3 regions of the Siccibacter colletis genome follow, and region 2 is predicted to be linked to each of the others. Evidence: riboswitches for the same ligand, from Rfam matches in the RefSeq annotation. Region 2 holds a riboswitch; each other region holds the start of a gene.
The links. A riboswitch is a leader RNA that binds a small molecule or an ion and turns the genes downstream of it on or off. The one in region 2 is predicted to bind thiamine pyrophosphate.
Positions count from the first base shown of each region.

Region 1: another riboswitch for thiamine pyrophosphate. It lies ahead of thiM (hydroxyethylthiazole kinase); the one in region 2 lies ahead of thiC (phosphomethylpyrimidine synthase ThiC).
Region 3: another riboswitch for thiamine pyrophosphate. It lies ahead of thiB (thiamine ABC transporter substrate binding subunit); the one in region 2 lies ahead of thiC (phosphomethylpyrimidine synthase ThiC).

Region 1 is NZ_CP074352.1:2,685,225-2,694,950, reverse strand. Features, by position in the region: gene apbC (iron-sulfur cluster carrier protein ApbC) at 1-146, shown strand, start outside; gene KFZ77_RS13015 (GNAT family N-acetyltransferase) at 168-593, opposite strand; gene KFZ77_RS13010 (vWA domain-containing protein) at 932-1,609, shown strand; gene KFZ77_RS13005 (PP2C family serine/threonine-protein phosphatase) at 1,614-2,378, shown strand; gene KFZ77_RS13000 (helix-hairpin-helix domain-containing protein) at 2,375-4,555, shown strand; gene KFZ77_RS12995 (RcnB family protein) at 4,575-4,904, opposite strand; gene KFZ77_RS12990 (MFS transporter) at 5,148-6,383, shown strand; TPP riboswitch at 6,833-6,930, shown strand; gene thiM (hydroxyethylthiazole kinase) at 6,964-7,752, shown strand; gene thiD (bifunctional hydroxymethylpyrimidine kinase/phosphomethylpyrimidine kinase) at 7,749-8,549, shown strand; gene fbaB (class I fructose-bisphosphate aldolase) at 8,709-9,726, shown strand, end outside.
Region 2 is NZ_CP074352.1:3,759,882-3,769,607, reverse strand. Features, by position in the region: gene thiH (2-iminoacetate synthase ThiH) at 1-941, opposite strand, end outside; gene thiG (thiazole synthase) at 938-1,708, opposite strand; gene thiS (sulfur carrier protein ThiS) at 1,710-1,910, opposite strand; gene KFZ77_RS17995 (HesA/MoeB/ThiF family protein) at 1,894-2,652, opposite strand; gene thiE (thiamine phosphate synthase) at 2,645-3,280, opposite strand; gene thiC (phosphomethylpyrimidine synthase ThiC) at 3,280-5,178, opposite strand; TPP riboswitch at 5,266-5,375, opposite strand; gene KFZ77_RS17980 (Rsd/AlgQ family anti-sigma factor) at 5,468-5,971, opposite strand; gene nudC (NAD(+) diphosphatase) at 6,071-6,844, shown strand; gene hemE (uroporphyrinogen decarboxylase) at 6,885-7,949, shown strand; gene nfi (deoxyribonuclease V) at 7,959-8,630, shown strand; gene KFZ77_RS17960 (YjaG family protein) at 8,674-9,264, shown strand; gene hupA (nucleoid-associated protein HU-alpha) at 9,451-9,723, shown strand.
Region 3 is NZ_CP074352.1:678,186-687,911, forward strand. Features, by position in the region: gene araC (arabinose operon transcriptional regulator AraC) at 1-233, shown strand, start outside; gene KFZ77_RS03375 (DedA family protein) at 355-1,128, shown strand; gene thiQ (thiamine ABC transporter ATP-binding protein ThiQ) at 1,122-1,823, opposite strand; gene thiP (thiamine/thiamine pyrophosphate ABC transporter permease ThiP) at 1,807-3,417, opposite strand; gene thiB (thiamine ABC transporter substrate binding subunit) at 3,393-4,376, opposite strand; TPP riboswitch at 4,408-4,509, opposite strand; gene sgrR (HTH-type transcriptional regulator SgrR) at 4,573-6,231, opposite strand; gene sgrT (glucose uptake inhibitor SgrT) at 6,321-6,497, shown strand; gene KFZ77_RS03405 (sugar efflux transporter) at 6,598-7,776, shown strand; gene KFZ77_RS03410 (Hok/Gef family protein) at 7,999-8,151, shown strand; gene leuD (3-isopropylmalate dehydratase small subunit) at 8,246-8,851, opposite strand; gene leuC (3-isopropylmalate dehydratase large subunit) at 8,862-9,726, opposite strand, start outside.

The DNA.
Region 1 (9,726 bases), 1.1 Mb from region 2:
ATCTCGATGCCGGCACGCCGACCGTGGTGCACCGTCCGGAGAGTGAATTCACCGCCATCTATCGCCAGCTGGCCGGGCGCGTAGCCGCACAGCTCTACTGGCAGGGCGAAGTGATCCCGGGCGACATCGCGTTCCGCGCGGTATAAGCCTTTCCAGCTGCCCTGGCCTCAGGGCAGCCGATAATGCATCAGCAGATACTCCCCCTCCGGCGACGCGCCCGTCGCTTCAATCGTCCAGCCGTGCTGCTGGTAAAACTCTATCGCACGCTGGTTTTTCGCCAGGCATTTCAGCGCCCCGGTGCTGGTGAACTGCTGCTGTACGTGCTCAAGCAAGGCGCTGCCAATGCCTTTTCCCTGCCAGGCCGGATCGATAAACAGGTTATGCAGGAAGTTACCGTTCTCCACCAGTGAGGCAAAGCCGACGCGGTGTCCGTCCTCCAGCGCGACATAAATGCGCTCGTTACGCGTTGCGGCGTCGAAGTCTTCCAGCTGCCAGTCGCTGCCGTTAAGCCAGGTCCAGCTTTCGCGGCGGGCATGTAAGTAAAGGGTGCGCAGAAAAGGGCGATCGCCCTCCTGCCAGCATCGAATTTCCACAGGTGCTCCTTGTTATCGTTTTGCTAAGTGTTGACCCTGCATCGCGATGTCTCAAGTACGCCGCGCTGAACGGCCGTGTCACCGCACTGCGCAGTTTGGCTTAAGTGTGGAAAACGGGGGGCTAACGGCGGCGAATGTGTCGCTAAAATCAGCCTTAAGGCAAATTACCTGCGTAAATTCAGTGAGTTGTTGATAACGCTGTCATCAATTGGTATATCCATGGGGGCTTGTGCCGCAAAAAATGCGCCCGCACCCGAAAAGGGGATTTTTTGCCGCACCCGCGCACTCGCATCACCGTCGCGAAAACGGTGCATGTTATGACGCCACTGGGAGGGTAAATGACTGACTTTACGCAACAGCCGTTCGCGGACGCTGAATTTCTTGATAACCCGCAGGCGCGCTGCCCCTGCATCCTGCTGCTGGACGTTTCCGCCTCTATGACCGGTGCGCCCATTGAGCAGCTTAACCAGGGGCTGCTGCATCTGCAGGAAGAGATCCAGAGCGACAGCCTGGCCGCGAAACGCGTGGAGTTTGCCATCGTCACCTTTGGCCCGGTAAAAACCGAAGTGGACTTCACCAGCGCCACCCAGTTCTTCCCGCCGCATCTGGAAACCCAGGGCAATACGCCGATGGGCGAAGCCATTGAAACGGCGCTGCAGATGCTGAGCGATCGCAAAGAGCGCTACCGTACCAACGGCGTCAGCTTCTATCGCCCGTGGGTGTTTCTCATCACCGACGGTGCGCCAACCGACAGCTGGCAGCGTGCCGCGCAGCTTATTCGCGAAGGCGAAGCCGCGAAATCCTTTATGTTCTACGCCGTGGGCGTCGAAAGTGCGGACATGTCCACCCTGTCGCAGATTGCCGTGCGCCAGCCGCTGAAGCTCAAGGGGCTGCAGTTCAGCGAGTTCTTCCAGTGGCTCTCCAACTCCCTGAGCGCCATGTCGCGCTCAAATCCGGGTGAGCAGGTGCCGCTGGAGAACCCGACCGCGCCGGACGGCTGGGCCGTGGCCGGTTAAGCCGATGAACTGGTGCTACGCCTCGGCCTCTGCCATCGGCAGCTCGCATATCCGCAGCGGCACGCGGCTTCAGGATGCCCGCCGCTGTTTTCTTGCGGATGCCCCCGACGGCACGCCGTGGTTTGTGGCGGTGGTGTCCGACGGTGCCGGCTCGGCAAGCTTCGGCGGCCAGGGTGCTTCGCTGGTGTGCCATACCCTGAGCCAGCTTGCCCGCGCCCATCTGTCTTGCGCGGCGCATGCGCCGGATGACGCTACGCTGCATCACTGGATTGACCAGGCGCGCAGCCGTATTCGCGAGGCGGCGCAGAGCCGGGCACTGACGCCGCGTGACTTCGCTGCCACGCTGGTGATGCTGATGGTCAGCCCGGAATGCGTCCTCGTGGCCCACGTCGGTGACGGGGCGGTGGTGTGTCGCGATAAGGCCAGCGCCGGGTGGCATGTGGTGAGTGCTCCGCAGCACGGGGAGTACGCGTCCACCACCTGGTTCATCACCGATGAGCCGCAGGCCAGAGTGCGTTTTACCCGCTTGCCCAACGACTTCAGCGCTTTTGCGGCTTTCAGCGACGGCATCGAAAGCCTGGTGATTAACAGCGCCACCGGCTGCGCTGCGCCGGGCTTTTTCAACCCGATGGCGCGACCGCTGGATAACTCCCCGATTATCGGCCACGACGCGGCGCTCAGCCGCAGCCTGACGCAGTTCCTCGCCAGCCCGCGTCTCAACGAGCGCACCGATGATGATAAAACCCTGGTTCTTGCGGTGGTGAAATGAGTCAGGAGTCGCTGTATGCCGGCGGGCGACCGCTGACCATCGACAAGCGAATAGGCAAGGGCGGCGAGGGCGAAGTGTTTGCCGTCAGCAATCTTCCGGGCTATGCGTTCAAACGCTATCTCAATACCCTTGCCGCGGAACGCGAGCGTAAAATTCGCGCCATCGTCGCCGGGCGGCTTGCCGACAGCGTGCCGACGGTGGCGTTTCCCTGTGAGGTGGTGGAAAACCAGCGCGGGCAGTTTGTCGGTTTTCTGATGAAGCGGGTGGATAAGCACCAGGAAATCCACGAGCTGCAGACCCCTACCTCACGCCAGAAGCATTTTCCCAAAGCCGACTACCGCTTCATCGTACGCGTTGCGCTTAACGTCGCGCGGGTGATGGCTCAACTGCATGCGCAGGGCTGCGTCGTGGGGGATATCAATCAGCGCGGTATTCTGGTTTCGCCGGAAGCCACGGTGGTGCTGATTGATGCCGATAGTTTCCAGGTGAACGCCGGCGGGCAGGCGTTCCTCTGCGCCGTCGGGGTGCCGGAGTACACGCCGCCTGAGCTGCAGGGGAAGACCCTGAAATCCATCGTCCGCACACCGGATCACGATGCGTTCGGCCTCGCGGTGTGCCTGTTCCAGCTGCTGTGCATGGATCGTCATCCCTTTTCCGGCAGCTATACCGGTGACGGCGAGATGCCGCTGGAGAAGGCCATCGAAGAGTTTCGCTTCGCCTATTCGGCGCGGGCAACCGGCATGGAGCCGCCGCCCGGCACCGTGCGGCTGACGGACTTCTCCGGGCGCATTCATCAGCTGTTTGAAGAAGCGTTTTCGCCGCTGCACGTCGGCAAACGGCCCGCGGCCGCCGACTGGGTGGCGGCGATGCAGGAGTTTGAAGGCGAGCTGCGGATGTGCAGCCGCAACAAGCTGCATCACTACGCCCGGCACGTCGCCGAGTGCCCGTGGTGCCGGATGGAGAGCCGCTACGGACGCCCGCTGTTCCTCAACAGCGACTACTCCCGGATGCATCTGGCCGGTGGGCAGATGGATGCGCGTCACGGGCTGGTCCTGGATCTGAACGCCCTGATGGCGGCGGTCAACGGTGTTCACCTGCCTGCCGCCATTACCGTGCCGCTGCCGCCGGTGAGTGCGCCGCCCGCGCCGCAGAAAGCGGCCCGCACGCTGCACCTGAAACGGCGTTTGCTGCCGATCGCACGCGGCATCGGTGTGGCGCTGGTGCCGCTCGCGGCGCTGGGTGGCTATTTCGGCCTGCCGTGGGGGTATGCCCTGATGCTTGCCGCGCTGGGGCTGGTGCCGCTGGGGGTGAAGTTCAGCCCGGCGGGCTATCTGGCGCGTCACCAGCAGCTGTGCGGCGAGATCGTCGCGCGCTTCACCACTCTGCAACAGGCGGCTCCCCCGGCGCGGGCGATCCGGGTTAAGGCTGATATTTACGAGGCGGTGGAGCAGTTCCGCCAGCTCTCATCCGCCTTCAGCCAGCAGCCGACGGTATGGGACGGCGAGCGCCGGGCGAAGCAGCTTGATGAGCACCTGGTGCGCCATCAGATCCGTCGCGCCGGGCTGTCGCGTATCACCACCACCGACTGCGCCACCCTGGCCTCGTGGGGCTTCACCACGGCGCTGGACGTGAAGCAGCAGAACGTGCGCGTGGTGCCGGGCATCGGCCCGATTAAAAGCGCGAATCTTCATACCTGGCTGCATGAGCTGGAGCGCAGCTTCAGTTACCGCAGCGCCTGGACGACGGTGGACCATCATCAGGTACGCACCCGCCAGAGCGAGATCCTGATTAAGCAGCAGGGTATGGAGGAACGTATCAAGAAAAGCCTCAGCGCTTTTCAGGGCCTGGCGCTGGAGATCGATCGCTGGAAAAGGTCGGTGGACAGCGAGCTGACGGCGCTGTTCGCGCAGCTGGCGCAGAACGAGGCGGATATCCGCAGCCTGGCGCTGCCGGTGCCGCCGCGTCCGCCGCTGAATGCCATTCCCGCGCCGACGCTGGCCTCATTCCAGCCACCTGCCACTGGCAGCGGGCAGATCACCCGTGCGACGGCGCAGGTCGTCTGTCCACGCTGTCAGGGACCGATGGTGCGACGCCTGGCGCGGCGCGGGCCGGGAAATGGTCGGGCGTTCTGGGGATGTGGCCGCTATCCGGCCTGTAATGGCACACGCCCCATCTGAGGCGTGTGCGGGAGAGGTATTAGCGGTGGTAGAAGATATCGCCGTTATAGGCCTTGAGGATTTTGCCTTCCGCGTCGGTGATCTGCACGTAGTTGCCGCCCATATAGGTCCAGCGGCTGCCAGCTTCCGGCGCGGGCAGATTGCGCAGCTGCCATTTGGTGATGTTGTATTCGTCAGTCAGATACATAGCCGGAACGCGGTCACCAATTTTAAACTGGGTAAAATCGGCAACAAACTCTTTAATCTCGTAAGAATCAATACCCGTCGGCGCTGCGCCCTGCGGTGCAGCAAACGTTGACGACGCCACGGTCAACAGCGCGCCCATCAACAGCATTTTCGTTTTAGCCATGATATCTCCACGGTATGTTGGCTGTTTATTATTGTTAAACCCTTACTAAGCGTTGCATCATCCCCGCTCCGCGTAAAGTCAGACAAGCACTGAATTGTGAGTAAATCATCGGGTTTGTAACAGAAATCAGTAATCAGCAGAGATGAATGAGGCACCGGAAGTGACTATGATGCGCACACGCAATTGCCGGGATACGAACATGAAGAACAACAGACGCTTCGCATATAGTGCAGAGGGCAGAGAGTGAGCGCACGCCGGGCATTCCACTTCGCCCCGTTTCGCTATCTCTTTTTCGCCCGTCTGCTGACAGTACTCGGGAACAGCATTGCTCCCGTGGCGCTGGCCTTTGCGGTGCTCGATATCGGCGGGTCGGCAGGAGACTTAGGGATTGTGGTGGCGGCGCGCTCAATATTTAACGTCGCCTTCCTGTTGATTGGCGGCGTGCTGGCGGACCGCTATTCGCGCAGTAAAGTGCTGGTGTGGTCGTCGGCGATCGCCGCATTCTCTCAGGCCGTGGTCGCCTGGCTGGTGCTTGACGGCTCGGCGACGGTCGCGCTGCTGGCACTGTTGGGTATCCTGAACGGTGCGGCGGCGGGGGTCGCGCTTCCCGCCTCACAGGCGATGGTGCCGCAGACGGTCCCCGCCCACAGCCTGCGCGAAGCAAACGCCTTTATTCAGCTTGGTATCAACGGCGGCACCGTGATTGGTGCGTCGCTCGGCGGTGTGCTTGCCAGTATGGTCGGCCCGGGATGGGGGCTGGCGGTGGACGCGCTGGGCTTTGCGCTAGCCGCACCGCTCTATCTGATGACCCGCACCAGCGCTGCCCGGACGGGAGAAAGCCACAGCAATATCCTGCAGGATCTGCGCGACGGCTGGCAGGAGTTCATCGCCCGCAGCTGGGTGTGGGTGATAGTGGTGCAGTTCACCCTGATCAATGCGGCATTCAGCGGCATTATGATGATTGTCGGTCCCATCGTCGCGGATGCCTCTTTCGGCCGCGCCGGCTGGGGCTTTGCGCTCGCCTCGCAGGGCACTGGGTTGATTGTCGGCTCGCTGATCGCCCTGCGCTGGAAACCGCGCCGCGACCTGTTTATCGGCGTGCTGCTGGTACTGCTCTGCGCACTGCCGCTGCTGGTGCTCAGCCAGCACCCCACCACGGCCGCGCTGATGGCGGCCTTCTTCGTCGCCGGCGTCGGGTTTGGTCAGTTCGGCGTGGTCTGGGCGCACTCCCTGCAAACCCACATTCCTCCCGGGAAGCTCGCCCGCGTTTACGCCTGGGACGCCATCGGCTCATTTGTGGCGATCCCCATCGGCGAGCTCGCCGCCGGTCCGCTGACCGCTCAGTTTGGTATTCCCCGGCTGTTACTGGCCTGCGCCGCCGTGGTCGTGATTGCTACTCTGGCCGCAGCCTGTATTCCGGCGATACGCCGCCATGAGAATGGCGTAGTGGTAAGAAGGGAAGGGGATGAGCGGGAGTGACGACAGGATGAGAGGAACCTATCAGGATATTGTCTTTATAGATTGAACAGGCAGTCATCCCCTGTATCAATTGAACGGCGTTTCATGGGGTACGTCGATCGCCAGTGAAAAGCGCGAATTTTCTCAGAAGTGGCGAGCAGAAACATGACAGAGTGCGGCAAAGTGCTTGCGAATCGGCGTGAGCGGCTGGGATTTCGTATTTTGATGACTTTCGACAGGGAAGGCTGCTGCATAGCATTCGTCACTCTGTTGGCTCTATCACAATGGCTGGGTGGGTAAAGAACGTCTTGCATCTGCAACAAACGGTAGACCATGAGAAAAGTGGTGGGATTGCTAAACGTTGGTAACACATATTCCTCTATCCTCTGTTTCTTATGTGATTAACATAACAGGCACGCTTGCATCACCGCGCGCCATCCCCTAAGCTGCCAGAAAGTAAGCTAATTTGTACCAATGACTCGGGGTGCCCTTCTTAAATGAAGGCTGAGAAATACCCGTATTACCTGATCTGGATAATGCCAGCGTAGGGAAGTCAGATGCCTGTCCGGTATCCCTTCTTCGCGCCGGACAGGAGCCCATCATGCAACCTGACCTGCTTCACGACGCCGTTGCGATACGCGTCCTTAATCATCTCCATGCCCGCTCGCCGCTGGTTCACTGCCTTACCAATGACGTGGTGCAGACCTTTACCGCTAACGTGCTGCTGGCGCTTAACGCCTCGCCCGCGATGGTGGTCGATCCCGACGAGGCGGCGCAGTTCAGCGCTGTCGCTGATGGTCTGCTGATCAATCTTGGCACCCTGACGCAGCCGCAGCGCGATGCCATGCGTGCGGCGATTACCAGCGCCCGTTGCCACAATACCCCCTGGACCCTCGATCCGGTGGCGGTCGGGGCGCTCACTCTGCGCACTGATTTTGCCCATGAAATCCTCGCCCTGAACCCGGCGGCCATTCGCGGTAACGCTTCGGAAATCCGCGCCCTCGCCGGGGAAAGCACGGGCGGACGCGGCGTGGATACCACCGATCGGGCTGCCGACGCGCTGCACGCCGCCATCACCCTGGCCCGGCAGTACCGGACGGTCGTCGCCGTCACCGGGGAAGTGGATTACGTTACCGACGGCGAACGCACTCTGGCCATACGCGGCGGCGACCCGTTGATGACCCGCGTGGTCGGCACCGGCTGTGCGCTGTCGGCGGTGGTCGCGGCGTGCTGTACGCTGCCCGGCGACAGGCTGGAAAACGTAGCGGGTGCCTGCTGGATCATGAAGCGCGCGGGCGCGCAGGCCGCCTCACGCGCAACGGGGCCGGGCAGCTTCGCCAGCGCCTTTCTCGATGCGCTGTACGGGCTGAACCGGGAGGTGGCGCAATGAAACGTATTAATGCGCTGACCATCGCCGGCACCGATCCCAGCGGCGGGGCGGGTATCCAGGCGGATCTGAAAACCTTCTCGGCGCTGGAGGCCTATGGCACCTCGGTTATCACCGCGCTGGTAGCGCAGAACACGCGCGGCGTACAGTCGGTCTACCACCTCGACCCGGTCTTTGTCGGGGCGCAGATCGACGCCGTGCTGAGCGATGTGCGCATCGACGCCATCAAAATCGGCATGCTGGATAACGCTGCGATCGTGGATGTGGTGGCGGAGCGCCTGGCACATTACGGCGCGGCTAACGTGGTGCTCGACACCGTGATGCTGGCCAAAAGCGGCGATGCGCTGCTGATGCCGGACGCGGTAGACCGGTTGCGCACCCGGCTGCTGCCGCAGGTGGCGCTGATCACGCCGAATCTGCCGGAGGCCGCGGCGCTGCTGAATACCCCCAGCGCCGGCGATGAGCAGACGATGCGGATGCAGGGCAGGGCGCTGCTGGAGTACGGCTGCGGGGCGGTGCTGATGAAGGGCGGTCATTTAGATAACGGTGAAAGCCCTGACTGGTTGATTACTCGCGCGCAGGAAGTCCGCTTTACCACGCCGCGCATCGCCACCAGAAACACCCACGGCACCGGCTGTACGCTCTCGGCGGCGCTGGCAGCGCTGCGTCCGCGTCATGACTGCTGGGAAACCACCGTGGCGGCGGCGAAGGATTATCTTACCGGTGCGCTGGCGCAGGCGGATTCACTGGAGGTGGGGGCGGGCATTGGTCCGGTGCACCATTTTTATGGCTGGTGGTAGCAAATAGCGGGCGCTTAACAGGCAAAACCGGCTAAAAATGCGCCAGCCGATGGCAAAACGCGACTGAAAGGTCCAGGCTTACTCTGCCCGTAACGTCACGGGCGAGGACAATCCATGTGCGCCGGGCATGACGCCTGGCGTAACTTTCGGGAGCTTATTATGACAGATATCGTGCAGTTGCTTGGCAAAGATGCCGACAGCCTGTTACAGCATCGCTGTATGACGATTCCAGCAGAGCAGCTTTATTTACCGGGCCATGACTACGTTGACCGCGTTATGGTGGATAACAACCGCCCGCCGGCAGTGCTGCGCAATATGCAGACGCTGTACAACACCGGGCGGCTGGCAGGGACAGGCTACCTCTCTATCCTGCCTGTGGATCAGGGGGTGGAGCACTCGGCGGGAGCCTCGTTTGCAGCAAACCCTCAGTACTTCGACCCGAAAAACATCGTCGAGCTGGCGATTGAAGCGGGCTGCAACTGCGTGGCCTCCACCTACGGCGTGCTGGCTTCCGTCTCGCGCCGCTACGCGCACCGCATCCCGTTCCTGGTAAAGCTCAATCACAACGAGACCCTGAGCTATCCGACCCAGTATGACCAGACGCTGTACGCCAGCGTCGAGCAGGCGTTTAACATGGGCGCGGTGGCGGTCGGGGCCACTATCTACTTCGGCTCTGAAGAGTCCCGTCGGCAGATTGAAGAGATCTCGGCAGCCTTCGAGCGGGCGCACGAGCTGGGCATGGTTACCGTGCTGTGGGCCTACCTGCGCAACAGCGCGTTCAAGAAAGACGGCGTCGATTATCACGTCTCCGCCGACCTGACCGGCCAGGCAAACCACCTCGCGGCGACAATCGGGGCGGATATCGTGAAGCAGAAAATGGCGGAGAATAACGGCGGCTACAACGCGGTGAAATTCGGCTACACCGATGAGCGCGTCTACAGCAAACTGACCAGCGATAACCCGATTGACCTGGTACGCTATCAACTGGCGAACTGCTACATGGGCCGCGCCGGGCTGATCAACTCCGGCGGCGCGGACGGGGGCGATACCGATCTCGGCGATGCAGTGCGTACCGCGGTTATCAACAAACGCGCGGGCGGAATGGGGCTGATCCTCGGTCGCAAGGCGTTCAAGAAAACCATGGCGGATGGCGTGAAGCTCATCAATGCCGTGCAGG
Region 2 (9,726 bases):
GCCAGCGGAATAACGCGATCGCGGAACCACGGCGATTCCCGGGTGGAGAGCGACAGCTCCACTTCCGGCATCAACAGCCTGAAGGCGCAGATGGTCTGCACCAGCTCGCGCTCATTCATCAGCGATGCCGGTTCCACGCCGCCCGCACAGGGACGCAGGCGCGGGAACGAGACCGAATAACGGCTCTGCCAGTAGTGCTGCTGCAGCCAGAGCAGGTGTTCGGCCAGCAGATAGCAGTCCACGCGCCAGCTGTCCGACAGGCCGATCAATGCCCCCAGTCCGATCTTATCGATCCCGGCCCGACCCAGACGATCCGGGGTTTCCAGCCGCCAGAAAAAGTCCTGCTTGTTGCCGCGCAGGTGGTGCCGGGCGTAGCAGCCTTCATTGTAGGTTTCCTGATAAACCAGCACGCCATCCAGCCCGAGGGTTTTCAGCTCGGCGTACTCCGCCTGCGCCAGCGGTTGCACTTCCATCTGCAGCGAAGAAAAACGGCTGCGGATGGCAGGCAGATGCTGGCGAAAGTAGTCCATGCCCACTTTGCTCTGATGCTCGCCGGTCACCAGCAGGATATGGTCGAACCCCAACGCCTGCAGGGCATCACACTCCCGGACAATCTCCGCCTCGTCCAGCGTCTTGCGGCGCAGGCGGTTGCTCATAGAAAAGCCACAGTAGGTGCAGTCGTTGGCGCACAGGTTGGAGAGATAAAGCGGGACGTAAAAGCTGACTGTATTGCCGAAGCGCTGGCGGGTAAGGCGCTGGGCCTGCTGAGCCAGTGCTTCGAGGTACGGCTGTGCGGCCGGTGAGAGCAGCGCCATCATATCGTCCCGACTACGCTTTGAGGCATTCAGCGCGCGCTCAACGTCAGCCCCGGTTTTGCTGTTGATGCGCAGCCGGATATCGTCCCAGTCGAACTGCTGCCAGTGCGAGGTAAACGTCTTCATCCGGCGGCCCCCAGAAAGTCGGTGAGCGGGCTGGAGGCGCTGGCTACCTGCTGTTGCGCGCCCGGCCCGGCCTGATGTGCCAGCGCGCCGGCTTCAACGGCAAGGCGGAACGCCTGCGCCATGCGTACCGGGTCGCTGGCAACGGCTATCGCCGTGTTTACCAGTACCGCGGCGGCCCCCATCTCCAGCGCCTCGGTGGCGTGGCTCGGCACACCGATACCGGCATCGACCACCACCGGCACCGTGGCCTGTTCAATAATGATCTCCAGCAGTGCGCGGGTCTGTAGCCCTTTATTGGAGCCAATCGGCGCACCGAGCGGCATCACCGCCGCGCAGCCGGCTTCCTCCAGCCGCTTGCACAGTACCGGGTCGGCACCGCAGTAGGGCAGCACCACGAACCCCTGCGCGACCAGCTTCTCTGCGGCACGCAGCGTTTCAATCGGGTCGGGCAGCAGGTAGCGGGCATCCGGGTGAATTTCGAGTTTGACCCAGTGCGTACCCAGCGCCTCGCGGGCCAGCTGCGCGGCGAACACCGCTTCCTCGGCGGTTTTCGCGCCGGAGGTATTCGGCAGCAGCGTGACGCCCGCCTCCAGCAGCGGGGCGAGAATCGCATCCCGGCGATCCCGCAGATCGACGCGCTTCATTGCCAGCGTCACCAGTTCGCTACCGGAGGCGCGGATCGCGTCCACCATCAATGAGGACGAAGCGAATTTACCGGTGCCGGTAAAGAGTCGCGAGGTAAAGGTTTTATCAGCAATGCGCAGCATGTCAGCCTCCGGCGATGACCTGAAAAAGCAGGAGGTGATCGCCCTCCTCAAGATGGTGTTCCTCCCAGCGCGAGCGCGGGAGGATCTGATGGTTCAGCGCCAGCGCCACGCCGGGCGTCAGCAGCTGCCGTTGCGAAAGAAACGCCGCGACGGTGAGCGGCATGTCGCACTCCTGTCGCTCGTCGTTAAGCAGAACGTGCATACGCGCCTCCACCACATACCGGGCAGCCCGGCGCGCGCGTCAGACTCAGTGTGCGCCACTGTCCACTGCGTCCATCAAACAGACGCAGCGTACTGGCATCGGTTGGCATACCGCTCAGCAGCTTCAGACCTTCCAGCGCCTGCAGTGTTCCCATCATGCCCACGACCGGGCCGGGCACACCGGCGGTGCGGCAGTTGCGCTCCGGCTCGGCGTCGTCAGGCCACAGGCAGCGGTAGCAGCCGTGCTGCCAGGGCGGCGTCAGGGTCATTATCTGGCCGCCGAAGCCGACGGCGCTGGCGCTAATCAGCGGCCTGTTCTGCGCCACGCAGGCGGCATTGATGGCCTGGCGCGACGCCATGTTATCGGTACAGTCCAGCACCACATCCGCCTGCGCTACCGCCTGTAGCAGAGCATCGCCCTGTAAACGCTGCGACAGAAGGCGCAGCGTGACGTGCGGGTTGATTGCGCTCAGCCGCCGTCCAGCTGCTTCGGCTTTCGGCTGGCCAACATCCGCACTGGCATAGAGCGTCTGCCGGTGCAGATTGCTGATGTGCACCTGGTCATCATCCACCAGCGTCAGGGTGCCAACGCCTGCGCCCGCAAGGTAGTGCGCGGCCGGCGAGCCAAGTCCGCCCAGCCCGATAATCAGCGCCCGGCCTCGCTGTAAGCGGCTCTGTCCTTCAACGGCAATGTCCTCCAGCAGGATCTGGCGGCTGTAGCGCATGAAATCGGCATCATTCATCGCCCACCCCCGCCAGTGCCAGCAGCGCCCGGGTCGCTGCCTGCCAGTCTGCGGCCTGCGTAATGGCGCTGACCACGGCAATGCTGCCCACGCCGGTCTCCAGCACCGCCGCGGCGCGTTCGAGGCTGATACCGCCGATGGCGACGGTGGGGTAATTGCCTACTCTTTTTACGTGCGCCGCCAGCTGGCTCAGCCCCTGCGGCGCAGAGGGCATCTGTTTGGTTTGGGTTGGAAACACGTGACCAAGAGCGATATAGGAGGGGCGTACCGCCAGCGCGACGTCAATCTCCATATCGTCATGGGTGGAAACGCCCAGCCGCAGTCCGGCAGCACGGATTGCGTCCAGATCGGCGCTGGCAAGATCCTCCTGACCGAGATGCACGCCGTAGGCTTGGTGCTTGATCGCCAGCCGCCAGTAATCGTTGATAAACAGCCGGGCGTGATAGCCTTTACCCAGCGCGATGGCCGCCTGCACATCGGCCTCAACCTCATGGTCCTGTTTGTCTTTGATGCGCAGCTGTAACGTGCGCACGCCCGCCGCCAGCAGGCGTTCAACCCAGAGCAGGCTGTCCACCACCGGGTAGAGACCGAGACGTTGCGGCACTACAGGGAACAGGGGGGTCAGCATCATGCTTCCTCCTGGCGCAGATAGATGTCGCCGCCTTTGGCGCGGAAGGTGTTCGCCATGTCGTTCAGGCCCGCTTCACGCTCCTGCTGCGCCGCATAGTCGCGGACTTCCTGAGTGATTTTCATCGAGCAGAATTTCGGGCCACACATGGAGCAGAAGTGCGCCACTTTGCCTGACTCCTGCGGCAGCGTTTCGTCGTGATAGGCCCGGGCGGTAAACGGGTCGAGCGCAAGGTTAAACTGATCCTCCCAGCGGAACTCGAAGCGCGCCTTCGACATGGCGTTATCGCGGATCTGCGCGCCCGGATGGCCCTTCGCCAGGTCAGCGGCGTGCGCGGCGATTTTGTAAGTAATCAGCCCCTGCTTCACGTCCTCTTTGTTCGGCAGGCCGAGGTGCTCTTTAGGTGTCACGTAGCAGAGCATCGCGCAGCCAAACCAGCCGATCATCGCGGCGCCGATGCCCGAGGTAAAGTGATCGTAGCCCGGTGCAATGTCGGTGGTCAGCGGGCCGAGGGTATAGAACGGGGCTTCATGGCAGTGCTCCAGCTCCTCGGTCATATTGCGGCGGATCATCTGCATCGGCACGTGCCCTGGGCCTTCAATCATCACCTGAACGTCATACTCCCAGGCGATTTTCGTCAGCTCGCCCAGCGTGTGCAGCTCGGCGAACTGCGCCTCGTCGTTGGCATCCTGAATTGAACCCGGACGCAGCCCGTCGCCGAGCGACAGCGACACGTCGTAGGCAGCGCAAATTTCGCAGATCTCGCGGAAGTGGGTGTAGAGGAAGTTCTCCTGATGGTGCGACAGGCACCATTTCGCCATGATAGACCCACCGCGCGAGACAATCCCGGTGAGGCGTTTCGCGGTCATTGGCACATAGCGCAGCAGCACCCCGGCATGGATGGTGAAGTAGTCCACACCCTGTTCCGCCTGCTCCAGCAGGGTATCGCGGAACGACTCCCAGCTCAGGTTTTCCGCAATGCCGTTGACCTTCTCCAGCGCCTGATAGATCGGCACAGTGCCAATCGGCACCGGGCTGTTGCGCAGGATCCACTCCCGCGTCTCGTGGATGTAGCGCCCGGTAGAGAGATCCATCACCGTATCCGCGCCCCAGCGCGTGGACCACACCAGTTTCTCCACCTCTTCTTCAATAGAGGAGGTCACCGCGGAATTACCGATGTTGGCATTCACTTTCACCAGGAAGTTGCGGCCAATGATCATCGGTTCCGATTCAGGGTGATTAATATTGGCGGGAATGATGGCGCGGCCGGCGGCAACTTCAGCGCGCACAAACTCGGGGGTGATGTTTTCCGGCAACTGGGCGCCAAAGGCTTCTCCCGGATGCTGGTGGCGCAGCACTTCGCTGCGGATGCGCTCCCGGCCCATATTCTCGCGGATTGCGATGAACTCCATCTCCGGCGTGATGATGCCCTGGCGTGCGTAGTGCAGCTGGGTGACGCATTTGCCTGGACGGGCGCGGCGCGGCGTCAGCAGGCCGCTAAAACGTAGTTCATCCAGCCCGTCATCGGCGAGTCGCTCCCGTGTCCAGGCGGAGCTGCGGCTGGACAGCGCCTCGGTATCCTGACGCGCTTCAATCCACGGGGCGCGCACTTTCTCCAGCCCGCGGTGCACATCGATAGCGACTGCCGGGTCGCCGTAGGGGCCGGAGGTGTCGTACACCGGCACCGGCTCGTTGGCTTCATACTGCGGGTTGCTTTCACTGCCGCCGGTAAGGGTCGGGCTGAGCTGGATCTCGCGCATCGGCACGCGAATATCGGGCCGGGAGCCGGTGAGGTAGATACGGTGCGAATTGGGAAACGCGGTTCCCTCAAGGGTGCTGATAAAACGTTGGGCCTGCGCGCGGGTTTCGCGGCGGTTGGGTTTGACGGTCACAGACATAGCGCATTCCAGTAAATAATCGGGAAGTGGCTTGTCAGAACGACGGATGAAGCAAGAGGGAGACGCCGCGCAGAGGTGCGACGCCACAGCAGATTGACTCTTGTTCCCTTCGCAGGTATTAGCCTGATCAGGTTCCGCGGATCCCGAATTAACGGTCTCAGCCCGTGCATACACACTGGGCACTCCGACAAGATGGCCCTTCAGCGATGCTGCCACAGGGCAGAATGCTTCAGGGAAAACCCCGCACGACGGCGGGGCTAAAATAAATTACGCGTTAACTGCCCGAAACTCAAGCCGGGCGCGCGAAGCTGGTTTCGTCGTTGGCGCTGTCGCGCAGGTCGTTATCAAATGCCAGCACGATCAGTTTATCTTCCAGCGCGAAGCGGGCAGCCAGCGCTTCGCCGATACCGGACAGCGCTTCCTGGAACTCCAGGCAGTTGTCGTGATCGATAGCATTTTCCAGATGGGTATCGTAATACGCCATGATTTCCTGCGTATTCGCTTCGAGTAAGGGGTAGAGTTGCGTGGCGGCAACCAGCGGGCTGGACCCTTCCATTTCGCTGATAAGGCGCTCGTAAATATTAAAGTGACCGGCTGACAGGTAATCAACCAGGTTGTGACAAAAATCATCCAGCGCCTGTTCGTCCAGCGCGATGTGCGTTTCCTTGCCAGGTTTAATGCCAACCACTTTGTAATAGTTTACCAGCAGGTGTTTGCGCACGTTGAGCCAGCGGTCGACGAGTTCGTTACTGCCTCCAACGCGTTCTGTCAGACTTTCCAGCTGATTTAGCATGATCGACTCCATGAGTTATAAGATTAAAAGCAGTACACCCAAAATATGTAAAAATAATGTGAACAACATGCCAGTGAAGCTAAGGTAGTGCAACAGGTTATGGAACATACAATAGACAAACACGATCACGGCTGGTGGATCATCAGCCATGAACAAAAATTATGGCTGCCGAATGGCGATTTGCCCAATGGATACGCGGAAAAATTTTCGCTGACCGGTAAAAGCGCGATCAAAATCGGCGAATGGGAAAATGAGCCGGTGTGGCTGGTGCGTGAGGCCCGGCGGCAGGACATGGCGTCTGTGCGCCAGGTCATCGATAAGGATGTCGGTCTGTTCCAGCTTGCTGGCCGCGGCGTACAGCTCGCCGAATTCTATCGTTCACACAAGTACTGCGGCTACTGCGGCCACGAAATGCATCCCGGAAAAAGCGAGTGGGCGATGCTATGTGGGCACTGCCACGAGCGCTACTATCCGCAAATTGCCCCGTGCATCATTGTTGCCATCCGCCACGAGGATAAGATCCTGCTGGCTCAGCACAACCGCCACCGCAACGGCATCTATACCGTGCTGGCCGGCTTTGTCGAAGTGGGCGAGACGCTGGAGCAGGCGGTCGCGCGTGAAGTGATGGAAGAGAGCAATATCCGGGTGAAGAACCTGCGTTACGTCACTTCCCAGCCGTGGCCGTTCCCGCAGTCGTTAATGACGGCTTACATGGCGGAATACGACAGCGGCGAGCTGAAAATCGACCCCAAAGAGCTGTCAGATGCCGGCTGGTATCGGTATGACCAGCTGCCGCTGCTGCCCCCGCCGGGCACCGTGGCGCGCCGCTTGATCGAAGATACTGTCGCTTTGTGCCGGGCTGAGTACGAATGACGTGGTAAACTGACGGCCACGCTTTTTAAGGAATGCTGAAATGACCGAACTGAAGAACGATCGTTACCTGCGCGCCCTGCTGCGCCAGCCGGTAGATGTCACGCCCGTATGGATGATGCGCCAGGCGGGCCGCTATCTGCCGGAATATAAGGCGACCCGCGCGCAGGCGGGCGATTTTATGTCGCTGTGCAAAAACGCCGAGCTGGCGTGCGAAGTGACGCTCCAGCCACTGCGCCGTTACCCGCTCGATGCGGCGATCCTCTTCTCGGACATTCTCACCGTGCCGGACGCGATGGGCCTCGGCCTGTACTTTGAAACCGGCGAAGGCCCGCGCTTCACCTCGCCCATCAAGAACAAAGCCGACGTCGACAGGCTGCCCATTCCTGACCCGGAGCAGGAACTGGGCTACGTGATGAACGCGGTGCGTACCATTCGCCGCGAACTTAAAGGCGAGGTGCCGCTGATTGGCTTCACCGGCAGCCCGTGGACGCTGGCCACTTACATGGTGGAAGGCGGCAGCAGCAAAGCCTTTACCCTGATCAAAAAGATGATGTACGCCGAGCCGCAGACGCTGCACGCGCTGCTCGACAAGCTGGCGAAGAGCGTCACGCTGTACCTGAATGCCCAGATCCGCGCCGGCGCGCAGTCGGTAATGATCTTCGATACCTGGGGCGGCGTGCTCACCGGGCGCGACTATCAGCAGTTCTCGCTCTACTACATGCATAAAATCATCGACGGTCTGCTGCGTGAAAACGACGGCAAACGCGTGCCGGTGACGCTGTTCACCAAAGGCGGCGGACAGTGGCTGGAAGCGATGGCTGACACCGGCTGTGACGCGCTGGGCCTCGACTGGACCACCGATATCGCCGATGCGCGTCGTCGCGTGGGGCACAAGGTTGCGCTGCAGGGAAATATGGACCCATCAATGCTTTACGCGCAGCCGGCCCGTATAGAAGAAGAGGTAGCGACTATACTGGAAGGTTTCGGACAGGGTGAAGGCCACGTCTTCAATCTGGGGCACGGCATTCACCAGGATGTGCCGCCTGAACACGCAGGCGCGTTTGTGGAGGCGGTACACCGGCTGTCCGTACCGTATCACAACTAAGGAGCACGTATGGATCTCGCGGCACTTCGCACACAGCAACTCGAACTGGCTTCCCGCATTGTCCGGGAAGATGACCTGATTACCACCACGCCGTCGATTATCGCGGGTGCGGACGTCGGGTTTGAGCAGGGTGGAGAAGTGACGCGGGCAGCCATTGTGCTGCTGAGCTACCCTTCGCTTGAGCTTATCGAGTATCAGGTGGCGCGCATTGCCACCACTATGCCGTACATCCCCGGTTTTCTGTCGTTTCGTGAATATCCTGCGCTGCTCGCGGCGTGGGATATGCTGTCGCAGAAGCCAGAGCTGCTGTTCGTTGATGGCCACGGGATCTCCCATCCGCGCCGCCTCGGCGTTGCCAGCCACTTCGGTATGCTGGTGGATGTCCCGACCATTGGGGTGGCGAAAAAGCGCCTGTGCGGTAAGTTTGAACCGCTCTCTGATGAACCGGGTGCGGTGGCGCCGCTGATGGATAAAGGCGAGCAGCTGGCCTGGGTCTGGCGCAGCAAGCAGCGTTGTAATCCGCTGTTCGTCTCGACCGGGCATCGGGTCAGCATTGATACCGCGCTGGCGTGGGTGCAGCGCTGCACCAAAGGCTATCGGCTGCCTGAGCCGACCCGCTGGGCAGATGCCGTCGCCTCGGGGCGTCCGGCGTTTCGACGTTGGCAGGAAATCCCCCGATAGTTGCGGTACACTGCCGCACATTACCGGTTCATGAGACGCCACTATGCTACAAAATCCCATTCATCTGCGCCTTGCGAAGCTTGAAGCCTGGCAGCACACCACCTTTATGGCTTCGCTGTGCGAGCGGATGTATCCCAACTACGCGATGTTCTGCCAGCAGACGGGCTTCGGCGATGCTGCGCTGTACCGCCGCGTGCTCGATCTGATCTGGGAAACGCTGACGGTGAAAGACGCGAAAATCAACTTCGACAGCCAGCTTGAGAAGCTCGAAGAAGCGATCCCGTCCGCTGACGACTACGACATTTACGGCGTCTATCCGGCCATCGACGCCTGCGTGGCGCTCAGCGAGCTGGTGCATTCACGCTTAAGCGGCGAGACGCTGGAGCATGCGATAGAGGTCAGCAAAACTTCGATCACCACCGTGGCGATGCTCGAAATGACTCAAGCCGGACGGGAAATGACCGATGATGAACTGAAGCTTAACCCTGCGGTTGAGCAGGAATGGGACATTCAGTGGGAAATTCACCGTCTGCTGGCGGATTGCGAAGAACGCGATATTGAGCTGATAAAAGGCCTGCGCGCAGACCTGCGTGAGGCGGGCGAGAGTAATATCGGTATAAATTTGCAGCAATGAGTCAATAAAACGTGACTTACCACCTGTTTTGTCACACTCGAAGGCTTCCATTGTGACCCCCGTCTGGTCTACATTTGTGGGGCGAATAAAAGTGGCTATCGGTGCGTGTATGCAGGAGAGTGCTAATCAGGCATTTCCGTCGCACTCGATGCTTAGCAAGCGATAAACACATTGTAAGGATAACTTATGAACAAGACTCAACTGATTGATGTAATTGCGGACAAGGCTGACCTGTCTAAAGCGCAAGCGAAAGCTGCTCTGGAATCCACTCTGGCTGCAATTACTGAGTCTCTGAAAGAAGGCGATGCTGTACAACTGGTTGGTTTCGGTACCTTCAAAGTGAACCACCGCGCTGAGCGTACTGGCCGCAACCCGCAGACCGGTAAAGAAATCAAAATCGCCGCAGCTAACGTGCCGGCATTTGTTTCTGGTAAAGCACTGAAAGACGCTGTTAAGTAAGAC
Region 3 (9,726 bases), 990 kb from region 2:
CGCCGTCGCGGCTCTCGCATCTGTTTCGCCAGCAGCTTGGCGTCAGCGTGTTGAGCTGGCGCGAGGATCAGCGCATCAGCCAGGCTAAACTGTTACTGAGCACCACGCGTATGCCGGTCGCCAGCGTCGGGCGCAACGTCGGGTTTGAAGATCAGCTCTACTTTTCACGGGTGTTTAAAAAATGCACCGGTGCCAGTCCGAGCGAGTTTCGCGCCGGGTGTGAGCAGGCGTAGCTAAACGAAAGGCTAATCAGCAACAAAATCTTACCACCGCACCGGATTTCAGGAGGCCGGGAGCTTGACGGGGCGCGGCGCGCTCAGCAGAATCCCCCTTCCTTCAACTAACGGATACGTTATGGAAGCTTTCCTGAATCACTTTATTACGCAGTCTGTGACGTATTCGCTGATTGCCGTGGCGCTGGTGGCGTTTCTCGAATCGCTGGCGCTGGTGGGGCTGCTGCTGCCGGGTACGGTGCTGATGGCGGGCCTCGGCGCGCTGATTGGCAGCGGCGAGGTCAATTTCTATCAGGCATGGGCGGCGGGCATCCTCGGCTGTTTCCTCGGTGACTGGATCTCGTTCGGCATCGGCTGGCGTTTCAAAAAGCCGCTGCATCGCTGGTCATTCCTGAAGAAAAACAAAGCGCTGCTCGATAAAACCGAGCATGCGCTGCACCAGCACAGCATGTTCACTATTCTGGTCGGGCGTTTTGTTGGCCCGACGCGTCCGCTGGTGCCGATGGTGGCCGGGATGCTCGATCTGCCGGTACGCAAATTCATTCTGCCGAACGTGATCGGCTGCGTGTTCTGGCCGCCGTTCTACTTCCTGCCCGGTATCCTCGCCGGGGCAGCGATCGATATCCCCGATGACATGCAAAGCGGCTGGTTTAAGTGGCTGCTGTTGGGGGTTGGCTTACTGCTGTGGATTGCCGCCTGGCTGTGCTGGCGCTGGTGGCGCAGCGGAAAATCCGGCAGCGACAGGCTGACGGCGTACCTGCCGCGCGCCCGGCTGCACTGGCTGGCGCCGCTGATCACGGCCGTTGCCGTCGGCGCACTGGTAGTCATCCAGAGCCATCCGCTGATGCCGGTTTACCTGCGCATTCTTGGAAAAGTACTCAGCGGCGCTCACTGAGGCGCGATACCTAACAGCGCCGACGCGCTGGTTTCACCGCGCACCAGCGCACCCGTGTCGCCGTCCCAGGCGATGCGGCCATCCACCACTACCACGCTGCGGGGCGCGATGCGCTCTGCGTCTTCAATGCTGTGGGACACCATTAACAGCGTCAGCTGCTGGCGTTCACACAGCGTCTCCAGCAGCGAGAGCATCTCCTGGCGCAGTGCCGGATCGAGGGCGGAAAACGGCTCATCCAGCAACAGCACGGGCTGTTCGCGTACCAGGCAGCGCGCCAGTGCCACACGCTGACGCTGACCGCCGGAGAGCTGACCGGGCAGCCTATCGAGCAGGGTATCGATCGCCATCTGGCGTGCGATCGTTTCCAGCCGGGCGCGCTGGTCGGCGTTAAGCTTCAGTCCCGGATGCAGACCGAGCCCGATGTTCTGGTGCACCGTCAGGTGGGTAAACAGGTTATTTTCCTGAAACAGCATCGACACCGGGCGCTGCGCCGGCGGCGTATGGGTATGGTCCGCGCCGTTTAGCCTGATACTGCCGGAGGCCGGCTCCAGAAAGCCCGCCACCAGGCTCAGCAGCGTGCTTTTTCCGGCCCCGCTCGGGCCGAGCACCGCCACGCGTTCCCCGGCGTTGAGATGCAGGTTGAAGCGCAGGGGCAGATGTTGATACAGCCAGGTTACATCAGTGAGAGTCAGCATGGCGCCCCGGGAGTTTTTCGATTGCAGTAAACAGCAGGAAGCAGAGCAGCAGCAGCAGCAGGGCGGTGACCGCTCCATCCTCGCTGCGGTAGGAGCCGATTTGCTGATAGAGATAAAATGGCAGGGTGCGGAAATCGGCATTGCCGAACAGCGCCACCACGCCAAAGTCGCCGATGGAGAGCACGCAGGCAAACGCCAGCGCCTGGCCCAGCGGCCCCCGCAGGGCGCGCCATTCGAGCCAGCGCAGGCGGTTAAGGCCGCGCAAGTCCAGCGACTGACACAGCAACCCGTAGCGGGCGGCGATATCGCGCATCGGGTGATCGAGCACCTTCATGGCATAAGGCACGGCCATCAGGGCATTGGTGAAAATCACAATCGCGTCCGCCTGCTGTGGCAAACCGATGCTGGCGTTGAGCAGCAGAAAGAAGCCGGTTGCCAGCACGATGCCGGGCATGGCGAGGATCAACATCCCGCTCAGCTCCAGCATCTGGCCCGCCATTGCCCGCTGGCGCAGCCGCAGCTCGCGGGCGCTCCACAGCAGCATCAGGGTAAGCACCATGCAGAGCAGCCCGGCTCCGAGCGCGATGCGCAGAGACGTTAACAGCGCCTGCCACAGCAGCGGGTCGGCCAGTACATGACTTACGCTGCGGTTGAGCCCGTCAACGATCACTGCCAGCAGCGGTGGCAACAGCAACAGCAGCGCAAGGCTTATCAGCGCGCCGTCGCACAGGCGGCTGCGCAGGCTGTCCTGCGGATTGCGCCAGCCCGACACCGCGCTGCTGCCTACCGGGATCGCCTTGCTGAGCCGCTGGCTGAGCATTACCAGGCCAAGACAGCAGACCATCTGCAACAGCGCCAGCAGCGCAGCACGCGCCGGATCGTAGTCGTAGCTGAGCGCCTGGAAGATAGCCAGCTCGATGGTGGTTGCCTGCGGCCCGCCGCCGAGCGACAGCACCGTGGCAAAGCTGGCGAAACAGAGCATAAAGATCAGCGCCGCCGTCGGGGCGATCTGTCGCCGCAGCCAGGGCCACTCGACGTAGCGGAAGAAATGCCAGCCGCGCATATCCAGCTGGGCGGCAATTTGTCGTTGCTCGCCGGGGATCTGCTCCAGCGCCAGCAGCAGCAGACGGGTCGCCATCGGCAGGTTGAAAAAGACATGCGCCAGCAGGATCCCCTGCAGGCCATAGGGCGAGAAGCGCCACTCAATGCCCGCCCAGGCGCAGAGTGTCGCCAGCCAGCCCTGACGCCCGTACACGCTGAGAATGCCGAACACCGCCACCAGCACCGGCAGTACCAGCGTCATGGCGCACAGCCGCAGCAGCGCCTCGCGCCCCGGAAAGCGCCGGCGGTACAGGGCGCGGGCGAGGAATATGGCGGGAACCACCGAAAGCAGGGCGGAGAGAAACGCCTGCCAGAATGAGAAACGCACCACGTGCCAGAGATAGCTGTCGTGCAGCACGGCGAAGGCGTCGCCGTGCGGTGCGTTAAACCACAGCGCGCCGAATGCAGCCAGCGCCACCGCCACCAGCAGCGTGGCGGCACACAGCCCCGGCCACATCCAGCCCGGGATTAACGGCTGACGGCGCGTTGCCATTCGCTAATCCAGGCGGCGCGCTGGGCGGCGACCTCATCGGCAGAGTATTCCAGCGTGGTCTGGGGTTTAACCAGCGAGGTAAAGCCCTCCGGCAGCGTCACGTTGCTGACCGGATACATCCAGTTTCCAGTGGGGATCGCCTGCTGGAACGCCGGGGTAAGCATAAACTTCATGAATTTATCCGCCAGTTCCGGCTGCTTGCTGGCAGCGAGACGCCCGGCCACTTCAACCTGCAGATAGTGGCCTTCGCTGAAGTTTGCCGCGGCGATATGCTCTTTTTTCTCTTCGATGATGTGATACGCCGGGGACGTGGTGTAGCTCAGCACCAGGTCGCTCTCACCTTTCAGGAACAGGCCGTAGGCTTCGCTCCAGCCTTTGGTGACGGTGACGGTTTTTGCCGCCAGCTTCTGCCACGCCTCGGGCGCTTTATCGCCATACACTTTTTGCATCCACAGCAGCAGCCCGAGGCCCGGCGTGCTGGTGCGCGGGTCCTGGTAAATAACGCGCCATTTCTGGTCACTCTCCACCAGCTCCTTCAGGCTTTTCGGCGGGTTTTTCACTTTGGTTTTGTCATACACGAAGGCGAACCAGCCGTAGTCGAACGGCACAAAGGTGTCGTTGTTCCAGCCGCCGGGGACGCTCACCGCGCTTGCGGGAATGCCGCTTCTGGCAAACAGCCCGGTTTGCGTGGCCGCCGCCAGCAGGTTGTTGTCGAGGCCCAGTACCACATCGGCCTTGCTGTTTTTGCCTTCCATACGCAGGCGGTTAAGCAGCGACACACCGTCTTCCAGCGCCACCAGCTTCAGTTCGCAGTTGCAGTCGGCTTCGAATGCCTTTTTCACCGTCGGGCCAGGGCCCCAGTCGGCAGCAAAAGAGTCGTAGGTATAAACGGTTAAAACAGGCTTCGCGAAAGCGGGCGCGGCGAGCAGGGCCAGCAGGGGGAGAAGTTTTTTCAGCACTTTGCACCTTTCATTCAGGGGGCAAAGGATTTTGAGCAGCAGCCTCAAATCCCTTCGCCGGCGTTATCCGGATCAGGTTCGACGGGTATTATCTCAGCGCCGATCGGTTGACAGGGCACCCCGTTGAGAACGTCTTGCATTGTAATGATTTGGTTAATTAATGAAAGTGGCCCGTCAATTATTCCCTTACGCGGCGTTAAGGCTCCGGTGGGGCGAACCATGCCGATTTGAAGTCAAACCAGCCCAGCGTGTTCATGCGTACCCCACGCATGCTGCGCTGACCCTGAATGGTCAGCCAGTGGTGGATCAGGGGAAAGATATCAAGCTGTTCCACGCGCTGCTGGCACCACTCCGGCAGGGCAAGCTCCCCGGCGCGCCAGCGCCTGGCATCCGCCTGCCAGTCGATGGGAATGCAGTTGTGCATCAGCGGCATCTCATACAGATGGGCAAACAGTGAGAACTCCAGCGGCAGCGTAAAGTTAGCGCTGTTGAGCCACAGATCGCTCACCTCGTCGCCCTGATGCCAGGCTTCGTAGCTCACCTCGTTAATGATCAGGCGCACCTGATGTTCTGCCAGCAGGGTTTCCATCACCTGGGCGATAACGCGGTGCTCAACGTGGTCGCGGTAGAAGGTCAGGGTCAGGCTTTCAAGACCGGCCGGCGGCGGATAATCCGCTTTCTGCGGAGCATGGTGCCAGCGCGGCAGCAGCCCATACGCCGGGAACCAGTAGCGCTGGTTACTTCTGGCTGCGTGATAAATGAGATTCACCGGCGAGAGCACCTGGCTTAGCCAGCGTCGCACTGCGCTGTTTGCGCCGCAGCGGGAGCGCGAATCAAACAGCAGATAGTAGCAGCCCTCCTCAAGGCGGGTTTCCACGGCTTTCTCATCGCCGCTCGCGCCTTCCAGATGCACGCCGCTGCTCACTTCTTCGCTGATATCCGGCAGCACCCAGAAATTAACTTCGTCGATGAGCGCCCGGTAGCCAAAATAGTCGTCAAAGGCGTGGATTTTCAGCTGGGTATTATTGTTGCGCACCACGGCATAGGGGCCGGTGCCCACCGGACGGCTGGCGTAGTTGGGCATGGTGGGCCACTCCTGCGGCAGGATCATGGTCGCCACGCTGCCCATCAGCCACGGCAGCCACTTGTCCGGCTGGCTGAGGTGTATATCCAGTGTCCACGCGGTGGGGGAGGAGATGTCGGTGATATGCGTGAACAGCGGCTGGGTGCGGATGCGCGTCAGCGAGGCGATAACGTCTTGCATCTCCAGCTCGCGGCCATGATGAAAATGAACGCCGGGGCGCAGGAAAAAACGCCAGTGCAGCGGGGAGATCTGCTGCCAGTGGTGCGCGATATCCGCTTCGATTTCCCCGTTTTCCTCATTTATCAGCGTCAGGGCGCTGAAGATCTGGCGCACGATATGGGTTTCAGAGCGGCGTAGCGCGCTGCCCGGCAGCAGGTTCTGCAGCGGACGGTAGTAGAGCACGCGCAGAATATGTTTGCCCTGACGGAAGCTGCGGCCAAGATGCGATACCACCATGCGGCGCACCGCTGCTTTGTCGCCCACGATCTGCATCAGCTGATCGAGCTTATCCTGCTCCAGCAGGTCGTCAGCCCGCTGCTGCTGAAGCGCCAGTCCGGTATAGAGAAAGGTGAGGGTGGATCGCTTCCCGCGCCCGGCTTCGGCCTGCCAGGCAAGCCACCCCTCGGCCTGCATGGCATTGAGCAGGTTACGCATATGACGTCGCGAGCAGGCAAGCCTGTCGGCGAGTTCGCTGAGCGTGGTGTGCTGAGGTTGCCCGTCGCAGCACTGCCAGAGACGGATAAACTGTTGTTGCAGACGCGCCGAGGACATAAAAGGGGAACTCCTGCCGGGAAATTCATCAATTTAATTATCCTCATATTACGCCAATACTTAGCGGCGATGAAAGCGAGGAGGTAATGATGAACAGGTCTTCTGCAAAAGTATTCTGGCAGCGCTATTTCTCCGCCACGCAGGACGTTTCGCCCTCATGGCTGGCACGCCTGAGCGCAATACAACGCGTGCGGATGCTGGAGGATCTGATGCAGTGGGAGGTTACCGCCCGGCCCGTTTATCCCGATCGCAATCGTCATGTGTGACTGAGTATTGGTGTTATCGAACACCCGCCAGCAGTATGCTACTGCTGGCTTTTTTCGTTTATCATTTCTCCTTTCCTCTTTTTAAGCACAAGGATCGCCAATGCGTTGGTTTTTAACCAAAGGCCGCCGCCTGAACCGGGTTTACGTCGCGTTCATGCTGGTCTCTTTTATGATGGGCATTGCGGGTGCGCTGCAGGCACCGACGCTGAGTCTGTTTTTAAGCCGCGAGGTGGGCGCGCGTCCGGTCTGGGTTGGTCTGTTTTATACCGTTAACGCTATCGCCGGGATAGGCGTCAGCCTGTGGCTGGCGCGGCGTTCCGATCGGCAGGGGGATCGCCGGAAACTGATCATGTTCTGTTGCCTGATGGCAATCGGCAACGCTTTGTTGTTCGCTTTCAATCGCCACTACCTGACGCTCATCACCTGCGGCGTGCTGCTGGCCTCCATTGCCAATACCGCCATGCCGCAGGTGTTTGCGCTGGCGCGCGAGTATGCTGACCGCTCAGCCCGGGAAGTGGTGATGTTCAGCTCGGTCATGCGCGCCCAGCTGTCGCTTGCCTGGGTGATTGGTCCGCCGCTGGCGTTTACCCTCGCGCTTAACTACGGCTTCACCACCATGTTTCTTATCGCTGCCGGCATCTTTGCTGTCAGCCTCACACTGATCGCGTTTTCTCTCCCGAGCGTGGAGCGCCTGGAACAACCCGCCGATATGGCGATTACCGAGGTCAGCGGCTGGAAAGATAAAAACGTGCGCCTGCTGTTTATTGCCTCCACGCTGATGTGGACCTGCAACACCATGTACATCATCGATATGCCGCTGTGGATCAGCAGCGAACTGGGCCTGCCGGATACGCTCGCCGGGCTGCTGATGGGCACGGCCGCCGGGCTTGAGATCCCGGCGATGCTGCTGGCCGGCTACTACGTGAAGCGCTTTGGCAAGCGGCGCATGATGGTCACGGCGGTGATGTCAGGAGTGCTGTTTTATCTTGGGCTGAACCTGTTCCATACCCGCGAAGCGTTGCTGCTCCTGCAGCTGTTTAACGCCGTCTTTATCGGCATTATTGCCGGGATAGGCATGCTGTGGTTTCAGGATCTGATGCCTGGTCGCGCCGGCTCGGCGACCACGCTGTTCACCAACAGTATTTCAACCGGGGTGATTCTGGCCGGGGTCATTCAGGGCGGACTGGCGGAAAGCTTTGGCCATCACACCGTGTACTGGGCCATCGCCGCGCTTTCAGTGGTCACGCTGGGGATGACCATGCGGGTAAAGGACGTGTGATTTGCTGGAAGCACGCTCGAAGAATGGAATCTTGGTTCTGACAGGCGGAGCGGCAAAAGGTAGTGTTGCTGCGGGTGCCTGAGGCTATCGGCCTTAAGCCGGTGCTGAAGGGCTGGCAGTGGAAAGCCCCACACGACTATAAATCGATGTGGGGGGACTACCCTACCACCCAAACACTGAGAGGGTAGTCTCCCTGTCGCTGAAAAGCAATATGGAGGCTGGATGCGAAAACGGAAATTGCTGCCAGGGCTGTTGACGATCTGTATAACGCTACTGATCTTTACCTGGATGGTGCGTGATTCGCTATGTGAATTGCGCTTCAGACAGGAAAAAATGGAACTGGTGGCAGTGCTGGCTTACGACGCCGGACGTTAAACTCATTGGCGGGGAGCTATCCCCGCCTCTTTTCAGGTGCAGGTGCTGCTCATGCACCCATTCGTAATGGCCCGCAGGACGCGGGCCATTACCCTTATCCCATAAACGCAGGCTGTTTTTGCTCGTAAGCGCTGATGGCATCGTCGTGTTGCAGCGTCAGGCCGATGCTGTCGAGGCCGTTAAGCATGCAGTGACGACGAAAGGCATCAATACTGAAGCGATACTGTTTGTCACCAGCCTTCACCACTTCGGCTTCGAGATCCACTTCGAAACGGATGCCCGGATTAGCCTTAACCAGGCTAAACATCTCATCGACTTCCGCATCGCTGAGTTTCACCGGCAGCAGCTGGTTATTAAAGCTGTTGCCGTAGAAAATATCGGCGAAGCTCGGGGCAATAACCACTTTAAAGCCGTAGTCGGTCAGTGCCCAGGGGGCATGCTCACGCGACGAGCCGCAACCAAAGTTTTCCCGCGCCAGCAGGATAGATGCGCCTTTATACTCCGGAAAGTTAAGCACGAACTCAGGGTTCGGCTGCTCGCCTTTGTCGTCCAGAAAACGCCAGTCGTTAAACAGGTGCGCGCCGAAGCCGGTGCGGGTTACCTTCTGCAAAAACTGTTTCGGAATGATCGCGTCGGTATCAACATTCGCGGCATCCAGAGGCACGACCAGGCCAGTATGCTGAGTAAATTTTTCTGCCATGGTGAACTCCTTATTTCAGACCACGAATATCAGCGAAATGCCCGCTTACGGCGGCGGCGGCGGCCATTGCCGGGCTGACCAGATGCGTGCGGCCACCGCGGCCCTGACGCCCTTCGAAATTACGGTTGCTGGTTGAGGCGCAGCGTTCGCCCGGGTTCAGACGGTCGTTGTTCATCGCCAGGCACATGGAGCAGCCCGGTAAACGCCATTCGAAACCGGCTTCGATGAAAATCTTATCCAGCCCTTCGGCTTCGGCCTGGGCTTTTACCGGGCCGGAGCCTGGCACCACCAGCGCCTGCACGCCTGGGGCGACTTTACGCCCTTTCGCAATCTCGGCCGCAGCGCGTAAATCTTCGATGCGTGAGTTGGTGCAGGAGCCGATAAACACCTTGTCGATGGCGACGTCGGTCAGCGGTACGCCGGGTTTCAGGCCCATGTAGGCGAGGGCTTTTTCCGCACTGGCGCGCTCAACCGGGTCGGCGAACGATGCCGGGTCCGGAATGGCGTCGGTGACAGAAATCACCTGGCCGGGATTGGTCCCCCATGTCACCTGCGGTGCAATCTCCTCGGCCTGCAGCGTGACCACGCTGTCGAACTGTGCGCCTTCGTCAGTGTGCAGGGTTTTCCAGTACGCTACCGCGTCATCGTAATCGTTGCCCTTTGGCGCATGCAGACGACCTTTAACATAGTTGAAGGTGATCTCATCCGGTGCGACCAGCCCGGCTTTGGCACCCATCTCAATCGCCATGTTGCACAGGGTCATGCGGCCTTCCATGCTCAGGGCGCGAATTGCGTCGCCGCAGAACTCCACCACATAGCCGGTGCCGCCGGCGCTGCCGGTTTTACCAATGATCGCCAGCACGATGTCTTTTGCG